4 regions of the Desulfitibacter alkalitolerans DSM 16504 genome follow, and region 3 is predicted to be linked to each of the others. Evidence: riboswitches for the same ligand, from Rfam matches in the RefSeq annotation. Region 3 holds a riboswitch; each other region holds the start of a gene.

What was found. A riboswitch is a leader RNA that binds a small molecule or an ion and turns the genes downstream of it on or off. The one in region 3 is predicted to bind cobalamin.
Region 1: linked by a shared signal. The riboswitch ahead of K364_RS0117575 (cobyrinic acid a,c-diamide synthase CobB) and the one ahead of thiC (phosphomethylpyrimidine synthase ThiC) in region 3 are both predicted to bind cobalamin.
Region 2: linked by a shared signal. The riboswitch ahead of ilvN (acetolactate synthase small subunit) and the one ahead of thiC (phosphomethylpyrimidine synthase ThiC) in region 3 are both predicted to bind cobalamin.
Region 4: linked by a shared signal. The riboswitch ahead of nikB (nickel ABC transporter permease) and the one ahead of thiC (phosphomethylpyrimidine synthase ThiC) in region 3 are both predicted to bind cobalamin.

What each region holds. Positions count from the first base shown of each region.
Region 1 covers NZ_KK211103.1:220,972-225,750, forward strand. The annotation lists gene cbiD (cobalt-precorrin-5B (C(1))-methyltransferase CbiD) at 1-410, opposite strand, end outside; gene K364_RS0117575 (cobyrinic acid a,c-diamide synthase CobB) at 450-1,835, opposite strand; cobalamin riboswitch at 2,033-2,208, opposite strand; gene K364_RS0117580 (selenium metabolism-associated LysR family transcriptional regulator) at 2,476-3,378, shown strand; gene K364_RS0117585 (aminotransferase class V-fold PLP-dependent enzyme) at 3,375-4,529, shown strand; gene K364_RS0117590 (HepT-like ribonuclease domain-containing protein) at 4,560-4,779, opposite strand, start outside.
Region 2 covers NZ_KK211102.1:122,847-127,625, forward strand. The annotation lists gene K364_RS24325 (HD-GYP domain-containing protein) at 1-209, opposite strand, end outside; gene K364_RS0114815 (hypothetical protein) at 445-630, shown strand; gene K364_RS0114820 (ferredoxin) at 698-889, shown strand; gene K364_RS0114825 (rubredoxin-like domain-containing protein) at 924-1,253, opposite strand; gene K364_RS27630 (hypothetical protein) at 1,284-1,406, opposite strand; gene K364_RS27635 (hypothetical protein) at 1,664-1,792, opposite strand; gene ilvN (acetolactate synthase small subunit) at 1,909-2,403, opposite strand; cobalamin riboswitch at 2,607-2,779, opposite strand; gene K364_RS26755 (hypothetical protein) at 2,926-3,078, shown strand; gene K364_RS0114850 (ferritin-like domain-containing protein) at 3,082-3,570, opposite strand; gene K364_RS26970 (rubredoxin-like domain-containing protein) at 3,573-3,722, opposite strand; gene K364_RS25765 (FUSC family protein) at 3,879-4,779, opposite strand, start outside.
Region 3 covers NZ_KK211102.1:17,056-21,834, forward strand. The annotation lists gene hydA (dihydropyrimidinase) at 1-550, shown strand, start outside; gene K364_RS24240 (glycoside hydrolase family 25 protein) at 734-1,420, shown strand; cobalamin riboswitch at 1,617-1,818, shown strand; gene thiC (phosphomethylpyrimidine synthase ThiC) at 1,963-3,264, shown strand; gene bzaB (B12 lower ligand biosynthesis ThiC-like protein BzaB) at 3,400-4,686, shown strand; gene purF (amidophosphoribosyltransferase) at 4,743-4,779, shown strand, end outside.
Region 4 covers NZ_KK211103.1:104,429-109,207, forward strand. The annotation lists gene K364_RS0116940 (class I SAM-dependent methyltransferase) at 1-181, opposite strand, end outside; gene nikC (nickel transporter permease) at 181-1,014, opposite strand; gene nikB (nickel ABC transporter permease) at 1,034-1,972, opposite strand; cobalamin riboswitch at 2,104-2,290, opposite strand; gene K364_RS0116955 (hypothetical protein) at 2,472-2,921, opposite strand; gene nrdG (anaerobic ribonucleoside-triphosphate reductase activating protein) at 3,036-3,563, opposite strand; gene K364_RS0116965 (anaerobic ribonucleoside triphosphate reductase) at 3,550-4,779, opposite strand, start outside.

The DNA.
Region 1 (4,779 bases), on a different contig from region 3:
ACTGAAAGCCCAGGCTTGGTTACCCTGCCAACACCCTTTCCTCCAAGGAGAATTATTTCATTATTATGCTCCAGTATCTCTAAAGAATTTGCCTCCAGGATTTCTACAGACGCACAGATACTTGTACCATTGGTAATGTCAGGGTCATCTCCCGCATCCTTTATAACCTCTGCTGTTACTATATCTCCCTTAACAGTTATGCTCTTTATGGGAATGCTGACAGTACCTCCCTGGGGCAAATCAACTGCAACAACATGAATTGGAAAGATTATTGGAGTTAAATTGTGTATTTTTTGTTTTCTTAGCTCTAATAATTGCTTCAAGGCTGCCTGGGCAGCAGCTGCAGCACAGGTTCCAGTAGTGTATCCAGAGCGCAGCTTTTTCCCATCCTTGTTGTTATCTATGACCACCAGCTACACTTCCATCCCTTGGTATTTTAACTTAATAGTTTATCTTCTTTGCTTTAACTCCCGGCATGCATCCAGGAAATTCAGGGCTGCCTTTGGATTTGATCGCAAATGTATATGGACGTAAGATGCAAAAAGGTTTCTTCTGGCATATCCATCTCTTCTATAATCAGCACCCTTGCCCCCAACAAGAGAAAAAGCGCTGTCTTCTTCTGGTATTCCTGACATGACAGAGTAATGGAATTCATGGCCCTTTACTTCATCACCCAAATCTCCAATAATGGATTTTTTCAGGGCTGATGCCTTGACATATCCCAGGGCAGCCAGTTTATTTGTCATTTTCACTTCAACAGGTACAAGCCCTACACCAGGCCAGCTGTTACCTTGAAAATCCACAACCTTTTCAGTAAGATACATGAAGCCACCACATTCTGCAAATATGGGCAGCCCCTTGTCATGGGCATTATGTAAAGAGGTAATCATGGATTGATTCTCAGAGAGTTCTTTAATGAACATCTCTGGAAAACCGCCGCCTATATATAACCCATCCACATCTGGTACAGAGGAGTCTTTAAGGGGACTAAAATATACAAGTCTGGCCCCTAGCTCCTGGAGATAATCAAGGCTATCCTGATAATAGAAGGTAAAAGCCTGGTCCCTTGCCACTCCAATGAAGGTGTTTTTATATTGATTGCGAGGCGTGCTCGAACTATTATACTCTTTAAATTCTACAGGCTCAGAGGCCCTGGCTGCTGCAAGGAGTGCATCCACATCAACCTCGGCTTCAGCTAAGTCTGCCATTAAGCTGATGGCTGAACTTAATTCATTGTTTTCCTCAGCTGGAAGCAGTCCCAGATGTCTCTCCGGCATGGTTATATGCTTATTCTTTGCCAGGCAGCCCAACACTTTTACTCCTAATTCATCCTCCAGGGCCCCAGCTAATATTGTTTTATAGTAGTCACTGCCTGCATTATTTAATATAACTCCCTTGAGGTCCAATCCAGAAACATACTCCTTGTAGCCTTTAACTAATGCTGCACAACTTCTGGCCATTCCCTTAACATTAACCACCAGGATTACAGGTGCTTTTAAGATCATGGCTATATGAGCACTACTGCCCTTTAGCCTTTCTCCCCTGGCACCGTCAAATAGCCCCATCACTCCTTCTATTATAGAAATATCAGCATTTTGGGCATTTCTAGCAAAGACTGTTTTAACAACCTCCTCACTGCCCATCCAGCTGTCTAAATTATGGCTTTTGACACCAGCTGCATGGTAATGCAGCCCAGGATCTATATAATCGGGACCAACCTTGAATGGCTGTACCTTGATGCCCCTTCTTTTTAAAGCAGCCAACAATCCCAGGGTAAGGGTCGTCTTGCCAACTCCACTTTGTACACCTGCAATCAATATACGGGGGAAGCTCATGTTTTCTACCTCCAGGGGACACACCTCTTCAGAAGTCAGAAGTCAGAATAACACTTCCAAAACCTTGCTTTGGTGTGCATCATTTGTCTAGCCTCTTGTCAAGGAATGTCCCCAAATTTAAAAAAACTTCTACCCCAAGGGTAGAAGCAATATTCTTAGAAATTGCCACATTTGACCACTTTCCTCGAGGGTCTTTCATGTAACTTCAAAAACAGGCAGGTTTCCTGACTTCCAGATAATCCTCCCCGTATCCCTTCCCGAAGACTCAGTGGTTATGATACGGATTGTAGCTGGTTACAGTGGCGGGACCGTACCGGAATTGCACCGGGTTTCCCTTTTAACCCTAACGGGCACCTATTCTTAAAATATATTCAGATTATACCTATTATAACGTAAACATGGTCAAATAGACAAGGTAACTTTTGTACTAATGTGATTTTTATTCTATTTAATGATTTCACTGCAAAAAAAGTATTGCCGGAAAACAGTAACCTTTCAATGACATTCTTTTTTAAATAATTTGGGTCCTTCAACCAAGCTTTAAAGCAACACCTTAATCTAAAAAAACAATTGAATTATATCGAGACAATAGATACAATAAAATGGAATAAAAAGAGATAATTCTTTTATGGAGGTTATTATGCAGTTTCATCAGTTAATGGCTTTTGTTAAGGTTGCTGAACATCAGAGTTTTTCTAAAGCAGCAGACAGTTTATTCTTAAGTCAATCAACAGTTAGCACACATATTAATAGCCTTGAGAAATACTTTGGTCAAAAGCTTTTTGATAGACTTAGCAAAAGAGTTACTCTCACACCCTTTGGACAAAGATTATATTACTGGTCAAAGGAGATACTAAACATTAAGGAAAAGGCCATGTGGGATCTGAAGGACTGGACCGGCAAAACCGTAGGCACAATAAATATTGCCGCTAGTACTGTGCCTAATCAATACATGGTTCCAGCTTTAATTGCAAATTTCATTAAAAGGTTTCCAGGAACAAATTTTACCGTTACCCAAAAGGATTCTCTGGGAGTAGCAGATATTTTGGTTAATGGCGAAGCAGACATTGGAATGCTGGGTGAGGTTTTTTATGCTGATAAACTGGAATTCATTCCTATTCACGAGGAAAAGATGGTTCTTATTACACCTGCAAATATCAAACTTGATACTCCCGTATCCATAACCAGCTTGTTAGATAACAACTTCATCTTTAGAAAACCAGGTTCAGGAACCCAGGCATTTATAGAAAAGGTACTGCATTCTTCGGGGCTGGAATTGTCTCTTTTAAAGGTCATTGGATATTTTGATAATGTCCAGTCCATCAAGCAGGGTGTTAAGGAAGGCATGGGATTTTCCATTATTTCAGAAATTGCTGCAAGAGATTATGCAAAAAGCAAGCTAATTAACACCTATGAAATCCTGGAAATGCCTGCTACACGCAATTTTTATATAGCCTATAATAAAACTAAAACCCTATCCCCCATTAATCTGGAATTTATTAAATTTTGCAAACCAGGCTATCAGGAGGCACATAAGATATGAGACAGGTATATTTTGATAATGCAGCAACAAGCCATCCCAAACCACCCACAGTAGTTCAGGCAATAAATGAATATTTTAATACTATAGGTGTAAGTCCCGGCAGGGGAGGATATAGATTAGGTCTGGAAGCCGGCAGAAAGCTCCTAGCAGCTAGAGAGGTTATAGCTGATTTTTTTAATTGCCCTGACCCGGCTAAGGTTGTGTTTACAATGAACATAACCTATGCCATTAATTTTGTGTTAAGAGGGGTTTTAAAAAAGGGGGACCATGTTGTCACATCAAGCATAGAACATAACTCAGTTGCCCGTCCCTTGGAAGCTCTCAAAAAATCTGGAATAATTGATTATACCACCGTCAAAGCAGATGGAGACGGCTTTATTAATCCAGATAAAATCAGGAAGGCACTTAAAACTAATACAAAGCTTATTGTCCTAAATCATGCCTCAAATGTTTTTGGCAGCCTGCAGCCTGCAGAAGAGATAGGCGGGATTGCAGGTGACCACGGTCTTTTATATTTGCTGGATACAGCTCAAACTGCCGGCAGCATACCAATTGACATGAAAAGGTTAAATCTAAGCTTTCTGGCCTTTACGGGGCATAAGGGGCTATTTGGACCTCCAGGCGTTGGAGGACTTTGCATTGACATGGACGATGAAACAGTTCTGGAGCCTTTTATTCTGGGAGGTACGGGAAGTAAATCTCATCTATTGGAGCAGCCTGAGGCATTTCCCGATAGATTGGAAAGCGGTACGCCCAATACTCCTGGAATAATGGGCCTGACTGCAGGTTTTGAGTTTATAAAGAGAACCGGCCTGGAGAAAATCAGGCAGCATGAAATGGACCTATTAAAGCACTTCATAGCTGGGTGTAATGACCTGTCTGAAATAGAAATCTACGGCGCCAGGGATTTGTCACGGCAAACCCCTTGTGTATCCTTAAATATCAAGAATATGGATGGCGGCCAGCTCAGCTTTATCCTCGATCAAGTTTATGGAATAATGACCCGCTCAGGCTTACACTGTGCACCATGGGCACATGAAACCATGGGAACCTTTCCAGGAGGGACAGTTCGCTTTAGCTTTGGTTGGTTTAACACCCATGAAGAAATCAATTATACACTCACAGCTTTAAAAGAGATAATTAATGATTAAGCCCTGCCAAATGCAGGGCTATACTTTACATTATTCTTCAGTTTTTGAGTCTAACCTCATTAATTGCTCTTTTAATACTTTCAAATCAATATCTATAATATCCCATATTAGATTTAGGTTTACTCCCTCATAGTCATGAACAATACGGTTTCTTAAACCTTTAATTTTAAACCAAGGAACTTCAGGATGGTTTGATATAAATTCCTTGTCTAATTTATTAACCAGTTCGCCAATCTGGCTTAAATTAAAT
Region 2 (4,779 bases), 110 kb from region 3:
TGATCATCAAGGCCTATAGCACCAATATCATGAAGCAACCCTCCATAAAAAAGATGATTACTATTGGGAATATTTAATTTTTGAGCAACTGCTAGAGAAATTAATCCGGTTCTCCAGGCATGATAAAGCTTGCCGCTGCAGTCCATATCTAAGGCAAGAGATAGGGCAGCTATTAATTCATTATATATGATTGAATTCTTTCTGTTCATGCGGCACCTCAAGTACTTAAAAATTAACAGTTATTATTTCACCTATAAGATTGGATATTCCTCCTATAGTTTATAAATTAGATAATTATTTCCTCAAATAACACTAAAACACCAGATATATAATAGCTTAAATTTATTGTAGAAAGCCAAACTACAGATAATAAAACAATTTTTAATTTAAGGTTGCTTTAAAACAATAATTTGCTTTATATTAAAATTTTTAGGAGGTAAGGAAATGGCTAAAAGTAAAAGTACAACCACTAGCTGGGTAGTTACAGGATTAGGTGCAGCTGTTACTGGTGTAGGAGCTACTGTTTTAGGCGGGACAGCTTTGGGTGCCGGGGTAGTAGGGTTTGGCCTTGCCCATATTACCCTTGGAGTTCTTGATATGTACAGGCCAACCATTAGAAAAAACAGCTAAAAGTCAGGTATTATTTTACCAACTTACGTTAACACTAGAGAGGCTAAATTAGGAGGTGACGATTAAAATGCGCGTAAAAGTTGACGATGATCTTTGTATCGCTTGTGGCGAATGCATTGATATCTGTCCAGAAGTTTTTGACTGGAATGACGATGGAAGTCTGGCAATCTCAAAAGTTAATGAGGTGCCTGCTGACGAAGAGGAATGTGCGAAAGAAGCGGTGGAGTCTTGCCCAACAGAGGCAATAAAGGAATTTTAATGGTTAAACCCGACATTTACTGTCGGGTTTAATTTTAGCCCCATTTATCCTTTTTAACATGAACCTCTATTTCTGCTAGAGAGTTCTGTTTTAATAATTTCGCCTGTTCCTTTAGCTTTGTGAAATAGCCTAAACATCCAGGGTCAAGATTAATCTCAACCCCGCGTTCACCTATAGCTTCCAATTCATCTAATAAATCTATAGAGGTCATTAAAAGATGATTAGTTTCCCTGGCTCCAACAATTTTTTGTTCTGCAGCTTCCTCTAGCCTGCTAAACTTTTCCTTTGGAGCACCACACTTAGGGCATTTTTCAGGTGCATCTTCACCCTCGAAGATAAAATTACAAACTGAACACTTCCACATTATAAACCCACCCTTACTTATAGTTTCTCCTCAAACCTTCTTCAACTTATGTTCCGCAGCTTGGGCATACTGTAAAAGGTTCTCCCTCATAGCCACAGCTTTCACATTTGGTTCTTTTCTCTTGTTGTGCTTCCTGACAATTGCAACCTTCACACATTTAAAATACCTCCTTCCTCGTGATAATTTATCGGCTTTGTAAAAACCAACGCCTTAACAGTTATAGCAATAGGGTTTCCAATTCCTTGCTAAATTATTTTACTTATAGATATTATCTTTTTTTTGGAAAAATCCTACCTTGGATTGATTTCTTCACAAAAAATTAACATCTAGGTCCAATTATGCAATCACCAGATTAATAAAAAGAAATGCTATCCTCCATGAGGGAGGCAGCATTTCTTAGATTGCTTGAATTACCTTCTGCCAAGTTTTAATCTGCCCAGTAGTTTTCCTACTATTAATCCTTTAATAAACGCAATTGGATATGCTAAAATTGCCAACCAGTTAAACTTTCGCATTCTGCTTTTGGATTTAAATAACATTACTAGATGCCTCCTTTTTACTTATTTTCCCGTAGAAGGCAGCTATTTATGATTATCTAATTGTGGTATTTATTGCATTTTTTAGCAGTAGAAGTATGTTGGTTGATGATTTTTTGTTAGTAGGCTTTAACAGATCTTGGTCCCCTGGTTACACTAATATTGCCGGTTCTAACCACTTCTATAATCCCATGGTCTTTTAAAACCTCACACAAGGCATCTATTTTGTCACTTTCACCTGTTAGTTCTACAACCATGGTTTCTCTGGTTACATCAACTATGTGAGCTCGAAAAATGTTAACTATATCAACAATATCACTTCTTTTTTCCGGCAGGGCATTAACTTTAATTAGTGCGAGCTCTCTAGCCAGTGAAGGCTCAGCAGTCAAGTTTTTCACCTTAATAACATCTACCAGCTTCTCCATTTGGTTTATAACCTGATGTATTTCGGTTTCATCGCACTCAACCACAAGGGTTATTCTTGTGACCTTTTCCTGCTCAGTTGGTCCAGCAGCTATACTTACAATGTTAAATGCCCTGCGGCTCACTAACCCTGAAATGTGGGATAAAACAGTAGGTCTGTCTACAACTAAAAGCGCAAGTATGTGTTTCATAGCCATGCTCCTCTTTTTTCTGATAAGTATAAAGGTAGTATAGCTTTTTTGCAACAAAAAAAATGCCGGTTTACTGTAAAATAGTACAGAACCGGCCAAACTTTGAAGAGCTATCTAACTAGGTTTGGAAATAAAAAACTCCTCGACCAATAAGCTGAGGAGAATAATGACTGCTCAAAGAAACTCCTATCAACCGTAGGCTTTCGTTAACTTGCTCCCTGGCAGGTATCCTGACTTAGGTTCCTCGCTTCCTTACGCCTTCCCAGAAATCCCAGTGGCATATTGTAAAAAAGCTCCCCAATACAGTGGCGGGACCGCACCGGACTCTCACCGGTTTCCCTTTTAAACATCTTGTACCAGACATCACTTTTAAATTTTTACTCTATAAAATAAAGTTCTACACTTCTTCTAATAATCCTTCTTTTAAAAAAAATTTCTTTTACATTCTCTCTAAATATTGAGGTTAAATTCTTTATAAAACGGCAATATATATAACATAGAACATTTTGGCAGGTGAAAATTGTGAGTTTAACCAAAGATAAGCTAGAACAGTTTGTAAAACAAGGTAAGGCCTATGAAAAGCTGCTGCAATCTACCGAAAGCAAAAATAACAATAACCCTATTCTTCTCAAACAGCTTAAACAAACAAAAAAACTCTTAAAGAAAATCAAATAAAAATCAACCGAAACAAACGCAGCTGTACATCTTTTTTAGCTCTATAAGCCTTAATATATGCTTCTTTTCTTCTGCAATAAGGTTGTTAATTACACCTGCATTCCCTGGGGAAACCAGCTCTTTTAGCTCCTGAAAGAACATTATTGAGTCTTTTTCAAAGCTTAATGCCATGTTTATACCATCTACCGGACTTTTAATATGTTTGATGGCCTCATCTATTCCCTTTATAAACACATGATTCTCAGCAAGGCCCTTTACATATTCCTCATACTCCCCTGGGTAGCTTTCATTTAAAGGAGCAGCCTTTAAGTCACCAAGAAGCCTTTGAAAATCAACTATATGTTTACTCTCTTGATTTGCCAAATCAGCAAAAATCAAACTCAGCTCCCTGTTGTCTAGCTTATCTGCAAGGGCTTCATAAAACTTTTGGCCGTTTTTCTCAATTTGCACTGCAAAATCAACAACCTCTTCAGCTTTGAATACTTTCCACATATCTATACCTCCTTATTTTCAACCAGGCCGCAATCTGGAGTATAACAATTGTCATCTATAAACGTACACTTCTGTTGACAGCTAGGACATTGTTCCGGAGGTTCTTTAGCTTCCAACCTATAACCACAGTTACCACATTTCCATTTATTCACTTTTAACCCCTCCCCCTTTTTAATAATAGAAGTATCATATTAAGTTTATCATTATTTATTTATTCTCTTAAAGTAAACCTATTCCTTTAAGATACATACAAACTTCAAAATTTCCTCATAATTATTTGTTAGCTCTTAACATTAGCCCTCTTAATTTCAACTATCTCTATTATTCCTAGTAAACACCCTTGCTGTCAGCCATTTTATAAATCCTTCTTCAGAATTGACAGTTTCCCCTTCAATAAGCTGTTTCAAAGCACCTGTAATGCGTTTAAGGTGATGATTTATCTGCTCCATTTCATATCCAATGTTGGATATCTCCATAAGCGAAACGGAATTGTTCTTGTTCTCATCAGTTAAGTGCCACTTATTTATTTGCCATCTAAGATCCTTTACAAGCTCAGTGCTTTGGTGCCCACAGTTTTCTAAATACAAACACAGGTCCACATTTTTGCTTGTTAAATAGCACAGCAGGTTTTCCTGCATGCTAACAGTAGTAGTTAAGAGCTTTTGCAATGTCTCCAGAATATCCCTGTATTCCTTTGAAGCTCCTTCAATATCTATGTCCCTTTGGGAGCGATTTAACTCAGTATAGTAGATACCTAAAATTCTTTCGAATATAAGATTAAAGCTTGTTACCACTGTCTCATATTTCTTAACCTGTTGGCTTTTTAATACCTTCCTGTATCCTATTTCATCTTTAAATTCAAACATTTTCCTGCGGATATCCTCTAGTTTACCCCTTACCTCTGTAATTTCCTTATCAAGCTTTTCCTGGTCGTATCCATTATTTGATATAAAGCCATTTAACACAGTAACATAAAGATTTTTTAGATGCTGGTTAACCTCAGTTAATCCCTCAATTAAGGTCTTTTCAGTGTTGGGAGGAGAAAATACGAGATTTACACCCACACCTACTCCAATTCCCACCAGAGTTTCTATTAGTCGATGAAGAGCAAAAAGCTTTGGGTCTCCCGTTACATCAACCATGACAGCAGCCACAGTAATAGCAGCTATAACTATGCCCTCCTGCAGTTTGAGCCTAATTGAAATGGTT
Region 3 (4,779 bases):
AGAAACCAACGGCCATTATCATATTGCCACGCCACCCCTTAGGAAAAAAACAGATCAGGATAAGCTCTGGGAAGGCATTCAGGAAGGTTCCATATCAGTAGTCAGCACAGACCACTGCTCATTTACAACAGCACAAAAGGATAAAGGCAAGGAATCCTTCAAGGATGTGCCCCCTGGTATTCCTGGTACAGAGACCTTATTGCCGTTAATGCATCACTTTGGAGTAAATCACAATAGGATTTCCCTTAACAAGCTCGTAGAGGTGCTGTGTCATAACCCGGCTAAAATCTTTGGCATGTATCCAAACAAGGGCACCTTAACTGTTGGTACTGACGCAGATATTGTCATTTTTGACCCGAACAAAAAGGTTCGTCTAGGCACAGATACCCTTCATATGGGCAGTGACTATTCACCTTATGAAGGAATTGAGGTTCAGGGTTACCCAAGTACAACTATATTAAGGGGCAATATAATAGTAGAAAATGGTCAGTTTTTAGGGGAAAAAGGCTTTGGGCAGTTTATCAGAAGAAAACAGCCCCAATATGTCTAGGCAGTGATACGCTAAAATGCCATTAAGGTAAAATAATGGTAACGCTCCAAACAGTATATAGCAGTATATAATCAGTATACTAAATATTTAATTCAAACCTTTCAGATACTTTTTGTAACAAAATGACGCTAAAAATATATGATGTATTAATGTATCTAAGCTTTTATACTAAGAGGTTTCCAATTGCAAAAGGCAAGTGCAAGCTGTTTACACGGAATAGATGTTTCCCATTGGCAGGGGGAAATAGATTGGCATTCTGTAAAAAAAGCTAATATAAGCTTTGCCTATATTAAATCTACTGAAGGAAGAACATATACCGATCCCAGATTTATAAGTAATGCAAGGGGAGCATTAGCAGCAAACATCCCAACAGGTGCATACCACTTTGCCAGGCCAGACAATAATCCAACCAAACAGGGGGCTATTGAAGAAGCGAAGCATTTTATCAAAACCATGGCAGAAGGCTTTGGGAAAAATAGAGTTGGTGACATACTTCCGGTTTTGGACTTAGAGGTACCGCCGGCCAAAAAAGACTCCAAAGCAGCTACCCATGAAATTTTAGAGTGGGCTGCCTCATTTGACCGCTATTTTACAGAGAATACTGGCAGAGCTTTAATGCTTTATACTGGAAGCTATTTTATCAAAGAACATAACAATTTTAATCATCCTGCCCATGGCTTTATCCTTGCTCATATGCCCCTTTGGATTGCAATGTATCCCCATGCAAGGGGTAACCCGGAATATCCTGACAATGCAGGTGGTTGGGCCAGATGGACAGCATGGCAGTACACCAATTCAGGAAAGGTGAAAGGCATCAAGGGAAATGTTGATTTAAACTGGGCTGTGCCAGATCTGATTAGGAGCTGCTAGTACTTATCCTATGTGCATCTTAACCTGCTTCATCTTCCCAGAATAGAGCTCTGGCTCCATCAAATCTAATAATAATTCTATTCATCTTAAGTATTTGTTGGGCAGGCATAACGAACATCTGGAAGGTGATAGGAAAAATAATAGAAATTTCTTGACATTTCCAGTAGTGGAAATTAAAATGTTGATAAAGTTAATAAACTGCTATGTGCAAATTGGTGCCTCCAGATGGAGGTCAAAAGGGAATTGGGTGCAAGTCCCAAACGGTCCCGCCACTGTAACCGGAGAGCTGCTTTACAAATATCCACTGTTCTTCACGCCCTTTGGGATAAGGAGAATGGGAAGGAGTAAAGCCGCAATGATACGGAAGTCAGGAAACCTGCCTGTTTGCAAGAGGAAAGTCTCTCGGGAATAGAGACAGACAACTGCAGCATTGAGGATGATGGTAAAGTCTTCAGCCAGATTTTTATTTTGGCTGGGGACTTTTATTTTTTCTATCTAAGGTTGGGGACTTTTTAATATTAAAAACCAAGGAGGTAAAAGCAATGTCTTTACTGAGAAATGCTCAAAATGGTATTGTCACCAGAGAAATGGAGCAGGTGGCAGCACAAGAAAAAGTCAGTCCTGAATTTATCAGACAGGGAGTAGCTGAAGGTAAAATTGTCATACTTAAAAATGCTAATCACACTAATGCAGTACCCCTGGCAGTAGGTGCCGGACTTAAAACCAAGGTTAGTGCAAGTGTAGGTCTATATGGGAAAGATGCAAGTATTGAAAATGAATTGGAAAAAATCAGGGCAGCTGTTGATGCCGGCACAGATGCCATAATGGACTTGAGTGTAACAGGTGAGATTGATGCAATGCGTAAGGAAGTTTTATCTGCAGTTTCTAAACCGGTAGGTACACTTCCCTTATATCAGGCCCTTGCTAATGCTGGTATTAAATATGGATCATCTCTTAAAATGACAGCAGATGATCTTTTTGAAGTAATTGAAGCTCAAGCGGCTGAAGGAGTGGCCTTTTTAGCACTTCATTGTGGCACCACCATGGCTATTATAGAGCGTGCAAAAAGAGAAGGTAGAATTGATCCCCTTGTAAGCTACGGAGGATCTCATCTCATAGGGTGGATGGTACATAACCAGAGGGAAAATCCCTTATATGAATACTTTGACAGGGTTCTGGAAATTGCCAAGAACTACGATGTAGCTCTAAGCTTTGCTGACAGCATGAGACCTGGCTGCCTGGCTGATTCCTTAGACGGTGCACAGGTTCAAGAATTGGTAGTACTGGGGGAACTGGTACAAAGAACAAGAGATGCTGGTGTTCAGGTTATGGTTAAGGGCCCAGGACATGTTCCACTTAACCAGATAAAAACGACCATTGAACTTCAGAAGGGACTATGTAAAAATGCTCCATATTTTGTATTTGGTCCCCTTGTAACGGATACAGGTGTGGGTCATGATCACATAAGTGCAGCCATTGGCGGTGCAGTAAGCTCATGGGCCGGTGCAGACTTCATCTGTTATGTAACACCTGCCGAGCATCTTGGTATTCCCAATGCTAATCAGGTTCGAGAAGGAGTAGTAGCTGCCCGTATTGCTGCCCACTGTGGGGACCTGGCCAAGGGAATGCCTGCTGCTGTAAACTGGGATCTTGAGATGTCCATTGCCAGAAAAGCCCTTGACTGGGATAAACAGATTTCCCTGGCCATTGATCCTACTACCGCAAAACTAATCTGGAAAGAAAGAAGTGATGATTTCTCCTCCAAATGCAGCATGTGCGGACAATACTGTGCCATGGAGATAATCTCCAAGTATTTAAATACTGATACTAAACATGCATGCTAAATGTAGCTCTTAATATTAGAAGAAATTATTATTTATGATAAATTCCACGGTTTAAATAAATGGCTAAGAGGTCGTTGTACTCTCAGATATGAAATGCATGTTTAAATAGTTAGTTAAAAGAAGGGGTGATTAATAATGACTCAAATGTTAAAAGCACGAGCTGGAAAAATCACTGAAGAAATGGAAAAAGTAGCTATTCAGGAAAATGTAGATGTTAAATTCATTCGTCAAGGTGTTGCCGAGGGAACAATTGTTATCCCTAAAAACAAGAACCGCAGCCGTTCCAGGATTTGTGGAATTGGCAAGGGATTAGATATTAAAGTAAATGCTCTTATAGGCACTTCAAGTGATAGGTCTCAGGCTGAAATGGAAGCTAGAAAGCTAAAAGCCGCCGAGGAAGCAGGATGCAACTCCTTCATGGATTTGAGTACAGGCGGAGATATTGATGCCATGAGAAGACAGACCCTGTCCCTGGCAAGGGTGGCTGTAGGAAGTGTACCTCTCTATCAGGCTGGAGTTGAAGCCATTCATAAATATGGAAGCGTGGTGGAAATGAGACCTGATGACATACTTGACACAATTGAAAAACAAGCAGCTGACGGCCTTGATTTTATGGCTATTCACAGTGCCTTGAGCTTAGATGTGCTGAAAACCCTTCAAAAAACCGGCAGGGTTACTGAAGTGGTCAGCCGTGGAGGTTCCTTCCTAACAGGTTGGATGTTTCACAACCAAAAGGAAAATCCGCTACTAGAACATTTTGACCGCCTGCTGGCAATTATGAAGGAGTATGATGTAGTTTTTAGTGTTGGAGACGCAGTTCGACCAGGTTGTACTGCTGATTCTCTTGACCAGGTGCAGCTTAAGGGATTGATGCTGGCCGGCGATCTAGTAAAAAGAGCATTGGAAGCTGGAGTACAAGTTATGGTGGAAGGTCCAGGCCATGTTCCCTTAAACCATATTGAGTCCACCATTCTTCTTCAAAAAAGACTCTGCTATAATGTTCCCTATTATGTTCTGGGATTTTTGGCTGCAGACATAGCACCTGGTTATGACCATATTACCGGTGCAATTGGAGGAGCTTATGCAGCAATGTGCGGTGCTGATTTCTTGTGTTATTTGACTCCTGCCGAACATCTGGGTCTGCCAAATGAGGAGGATGTTAGAACAGGTGTAAAAGCTATCAAGATAGCAGCTCAAGCAGCGGATATTGCAAGGGGAAGAAAAGGTGCATGGGATAGAAATCTGCAAATGGCAAAAGCCAGGGTTGCCCTTGATATGGATAAACAAATTGAACTTGCTCTAAACTCCAGCAGCCTACTGGAAGCAAGAGCCAAAAACAAAGGTAATGCTCCCTGTGTTTGCGCTGTATGTGGTCCTGATTGTGCAGCTGCCGCTGCTGCCAGATATTTTGGCATTGGCTAGCAGGGGAATAAGCAGGTTTGTCCCTTTTCCAGCCAAATCAAATGGGGGGAGATTGTATGTTTAGTAGAATTCTTCATGATAAGCCTAAAGAAG
Region 4 (4,779 bases), on a different contig from region 3:
CTGCAAAAAAGCCAGGACCCGTTCCCACATCTAAAGCTTTAATTGGTCCATCAGTTCCTACATAATCCTTAATAACTGTCTGCCATGCATTTTTTTTAAAAGAGTTCATGTCTTCCTGTATCGCTTCGCTATATCCATTAGCTCTGCCTGTCCAGTACTTTTCAATCCTTGCTTCTAACATTACATCACCCTCTTATGTGAGATTATTTTTTTGAACTTTGGATCCAGGACATCTCGCAGGCCATCACCTACCAGATTAAAGGCCATAACAACTATTAAGATAGCAAACCCAGGAAAAAGCATTAACCAAGGTGCCCTTTGAAAAAAGAATCTACCGTCATTTAACATGGCACCCCATTCTGGATCTGGGGGCTGAGCACCTAATCCCAGGAAAGACAGTCCAGATATTTGTAATATGATAGCCCCCATGTCTAAGGTTGCCAGCACTATTAGGGGAGAAATCATATTGGGCAGTATGTGTCTAAAAATAATGTTTAAATGAGTGCTTCCGCTGACTCTTGCTGCCAGTACATACTCCTTTTCCCGTAGTGATAGAACTAGTCCCCGGGCTATCCTGGCATAACCAACCCAGTTAACAGCAGCTAAAGCTAACATTATATTGATTAAGCTTGGTCCAAGAATGCCAGCTATGCCAATGGCTAAAACAAGTCCTGGAAAGGCCAGAATAACATCTGCAAACCGCATAAAAAGGTTATCGATTTTTCCACCCATATAGCCTGCAGTTGTACCAATCGCAACCCCCAAGGTAAAAATGATGCTTATTACAACAAAGGAAACTCCAAGTGATAATCTTATTCCATATACTATCCTCGTAAATATGCATCTTCCCAGATGATCCGTACCCATTAGAAAATCCTTATCTGGTGGTTTGAGTGTTTGCTTTAAATTCTGTTTATCTGGAGAATAAGGGGTTACATAGGGTGCAAATATACCTAAAAGTACTATACTTAAAATTACTATGAGTCCGATTAGGGCCATCTTATCTTTAGCCAAGCTCCTAATTATGCCTATGTCAAGACCCCCTTCCTAAGCGTATGCGCGGGTCTAAAAACCTATAGGAAATGTCTACGAGAAGGTTTGCCAGTACAAATATTACTGCCATCCACAGAACATACCCCTGAATTACTGGGTAGTCTCGGTTGAAAATAGCCTCAACTGCATATTTACCAACCCCTGGCCAAGAAAACACAGTTTCAACAATCACCGTACCCCCGAGCAAAAAGCCCAGTGACATACCAAGTAGGGTTACAATTGATATAAGTGCATTTTTTAAGGCATGGTTTACAATAACTATCCTTTCCTTTAGTCCCCGAGCCCTTGCCGCCATTATATAATCCTGTCCCAATACCTCTAAAATACTAGCTCTTAATAGTCTAGTATAGGTTGCAGCCATTCCCATACCCAGGGTAACTGCAGGCAATACCAGGCTATCTATGCCATGTCTGCCCATTACCGGGAAAATCGTATATTTCACTGATAGATAATACATTAGTATTAAACCCAACCAAAACGCTGGCATTGATGCACCTAAAAAAGCAAATACTCTGCTTATATTATCAACCCACGTGCCCTTATAAACTGCCGCTAAAACTCCAACAGGCATTGCTATGGCAATCATTACTATTAAAGCAGCAAAGGTTAGTTCAAAGGTTGCCGGAAGCCTATATAATATTTCCTGTGTCACAGGAGTACCAGAATAAAAGGACACACCCAGGTCACCCTTAAGTACCCCACTTAACCAATTTAAGAATTGAACATATTCTGGATCATTTAATCCCATTTGTTGTCTTGTAGCTTCAAGCATCTGTTGGGTAGGTTCAAAGCCAGCCTGTCTAAGTTTTATTTCTGCTGGATCCCCCGGGGCTAGTTTACTTAAACTGTAGGTTAAAAGAGAAACACCAAAAAATACAGGTATCAAGTACAGCAGTCTTTGCAGAATATAGGCACGCACTGTATATCATCTTCCCTTCTAAAACGCTATTTCTAAAACAAAAACCCTTTTGCGGTACATGGCAAAAGGGATACGTCTTAAGGTAATCAAGACAATAAAAAACAACCCTTCCCAAGTCCACGTGGGCAAGCTATTAGTTTATAAAACAAGCAGGTTTCCTGACTTCAGGTCATTGTCAATACTGCGTCTTCCTAGGGCTAATGCCTAGTGACACAAATGCAGCTTGACTACCCTTCACAGTGGCGGGTCCGTGCTGGATTCTAACCAGCTTCCCTCTCTACTTCTCCATGAAGTATCACTTGCTTCATACAAGTATTAAATTATACTATATTTACAGCTTAACAACAAAGATTTGAACTGTCAATTAAGAAATTCCCAAACTAGTTAATTACCTTTTTATTAAGATAGAATTTGAGATTTGCTGTGACCCGACTTCATTAAATAAGAAAATTATTATACAAATATATCCCAAATAATTTTAAACTAAAGATTTTGCCCTTTATATAAGCTTAACACCTTTAAGATGAACAATATCATTCCAGTTTTTAGCTGTTACTGATTCAATGGCTAAAAAGTCCTTTCGAAGAGCTTTGATTTCACCATAAATCTCAATATGTCTTTCAGCATTTTTAATTTCCAAATCATCAAGCTTTAATTTAATATCCTTTATATCGCACTTAACTTCTTTAATATCTTCCTGTATATGTTGAATATCTCCTCGCATGACCTGCTGATTTGTTTTTAACTCTGTAATATCACCTTGCATTTGCTTGATATCTCCACGCATCTGTGTGATATCACCTTGCATTTGCTTGATATCTCCTTGCATTTGCTGTTGATTGCTTCTTAGCTCCGCAATATCACCTTGCATTTGCTTTATGTCTCCGCGCATTTCCTGCTGGCCTTGTAAAATATCTTTTAAAATTCTTTCGATATTATTCATTCTCATTGCTAACCTCCTTTTGATATTAAACCCCCTTGTTTTTATATCTTACAAATATCTAAAAGCTTATATTTTACTATATCTTACCAAGAAAAAAACATATGGTAAAGGAGAAATTTTTTAAGGTCTGACAACTTGGCTGACCGGATTATTAACTAATAAAGACCTTATTTTTCGCAAATCAATGATCCTTTGATTAGCTGAACCTCTAAAAGGAAGCCTAAGGTCTTTTTTGCTAATCTCAAATCTACCATCTATAAGGGTACTGCACTTTTTTAAAAGTTTGATTTTATTCTCATCTCCTTCAGATAAGATTTCTTCAATTATATAGCCCGAGTAAATTAATATATCCTCCACGCCCTTGCTTATTAACCTGGTGGCAAGTTTTTCTAGAACAAAAGCCTGCTCCATGGGCTCTCCTCCAGTAAAAGTTACTCTATTTATTCTCTTATCAAAAGTAAAAAGTTTTTCTACGTCTGTTATTGACATTGATTTTCCATAATGAAAGTCCTGAAGCTTAGGATTATGACATCCCTTGCAAGCAAAATTGCACCCGGATAAAAATAATACCTGCCTGATTCCAGGTCCATCCACAACACTGGTTCTAATGTAATCAGCAATTTGCAAATACATTTTAGTTTCCTTCAAAGTGGATCACCCTGTTTTTCTCTTCTTGTTTTTTTGCATTATTAAATTTATTAAGAGTAGAGAGATATCCAGTAATCCTCCTTATTCTCTTTATTGATTTGCTCTGGCAAACTGGGCAATTGTCTTCATATATAACACCTGAATGACCACATCCACTGCAGCAGTCCACTGGAAAGTTAATTGCAAAATATCCCATATCCTGGGCATGCATTTCTCTTACAATCTGCTCATAAGCTATCAAGTTGTGTTCCATACTGCTCGCCATTTCTACATAGGAAATATGTCCTGCGTTGCAAAATTTATGGTATGGGGCCTCAACCTTGATTTTATCAAATAGAAACATGTTATACTCTACTGGTACATGAAAGGAGTTTGTATACCATTCTTTGTCTGTAATACCTTTAATTACTCCAAATTTTTGAATATCCATCTTTAGAAATTTGCCGCTCAAGCCTTCTGCAGGGGTGGCAAGGAGAGTAAAGTTTAACCCATGTTTAACTGTGGCCTCGTTCACTCTCCTGCGCAAATGCCCTATTATTTCCAACCCTTTGCTTTGAGCTACTTCACATTCACCATGGTGCTTGCCTGTCATGGCTACTAGAATCTCGGCAAGGCCAATAAAGCCCATGCTCAGTGTTCCATTCCTTATGCATGTTTCTATTTTCTCACCAGGCTTAAGGGCATCGCTTCCCAGATAAAGCTCCTCACCAAATAAAAAAGGAAAATCAGTAATTTTTAGATTTTTTTGTATGTCATATCTATGAAGGAGTTGGTCAATAACCAGGTCTACTGTTTCGTCAAGCTTTCTATAAAAATTCTTCCAATTTCCAGCTGCCTCAATACCAATTCTAGGTAGATTGATAGTGGTAAATGAAAGGTTTCCCCTGCCATCTGTCACCTCCGGCCCATTTACATTGGCAATAACCCTTGTACGACATCCCATATAAGCTACTTCGTCCTGGTATTTGGCGTTGAAACTGGCATCTAGATTTATAAATGCAGGAAACAGCCTTTTTCCTGCAACATACATGGCTAGCCTGAATAAATAGTAATTCCTGTCTCCTGGGTTTAGATTAATGCCTGATTTAAGCTTAAAGCCTACATTTGGAAAGATTGGCTGCTCTCCTTTACCCAAGCCCTTTTCATATGCTAACAAGAACTGCTCGGTTATCATTCGACCTCCGTAGGTAGTATCAGTTCCCAGGGCTATGCTGCT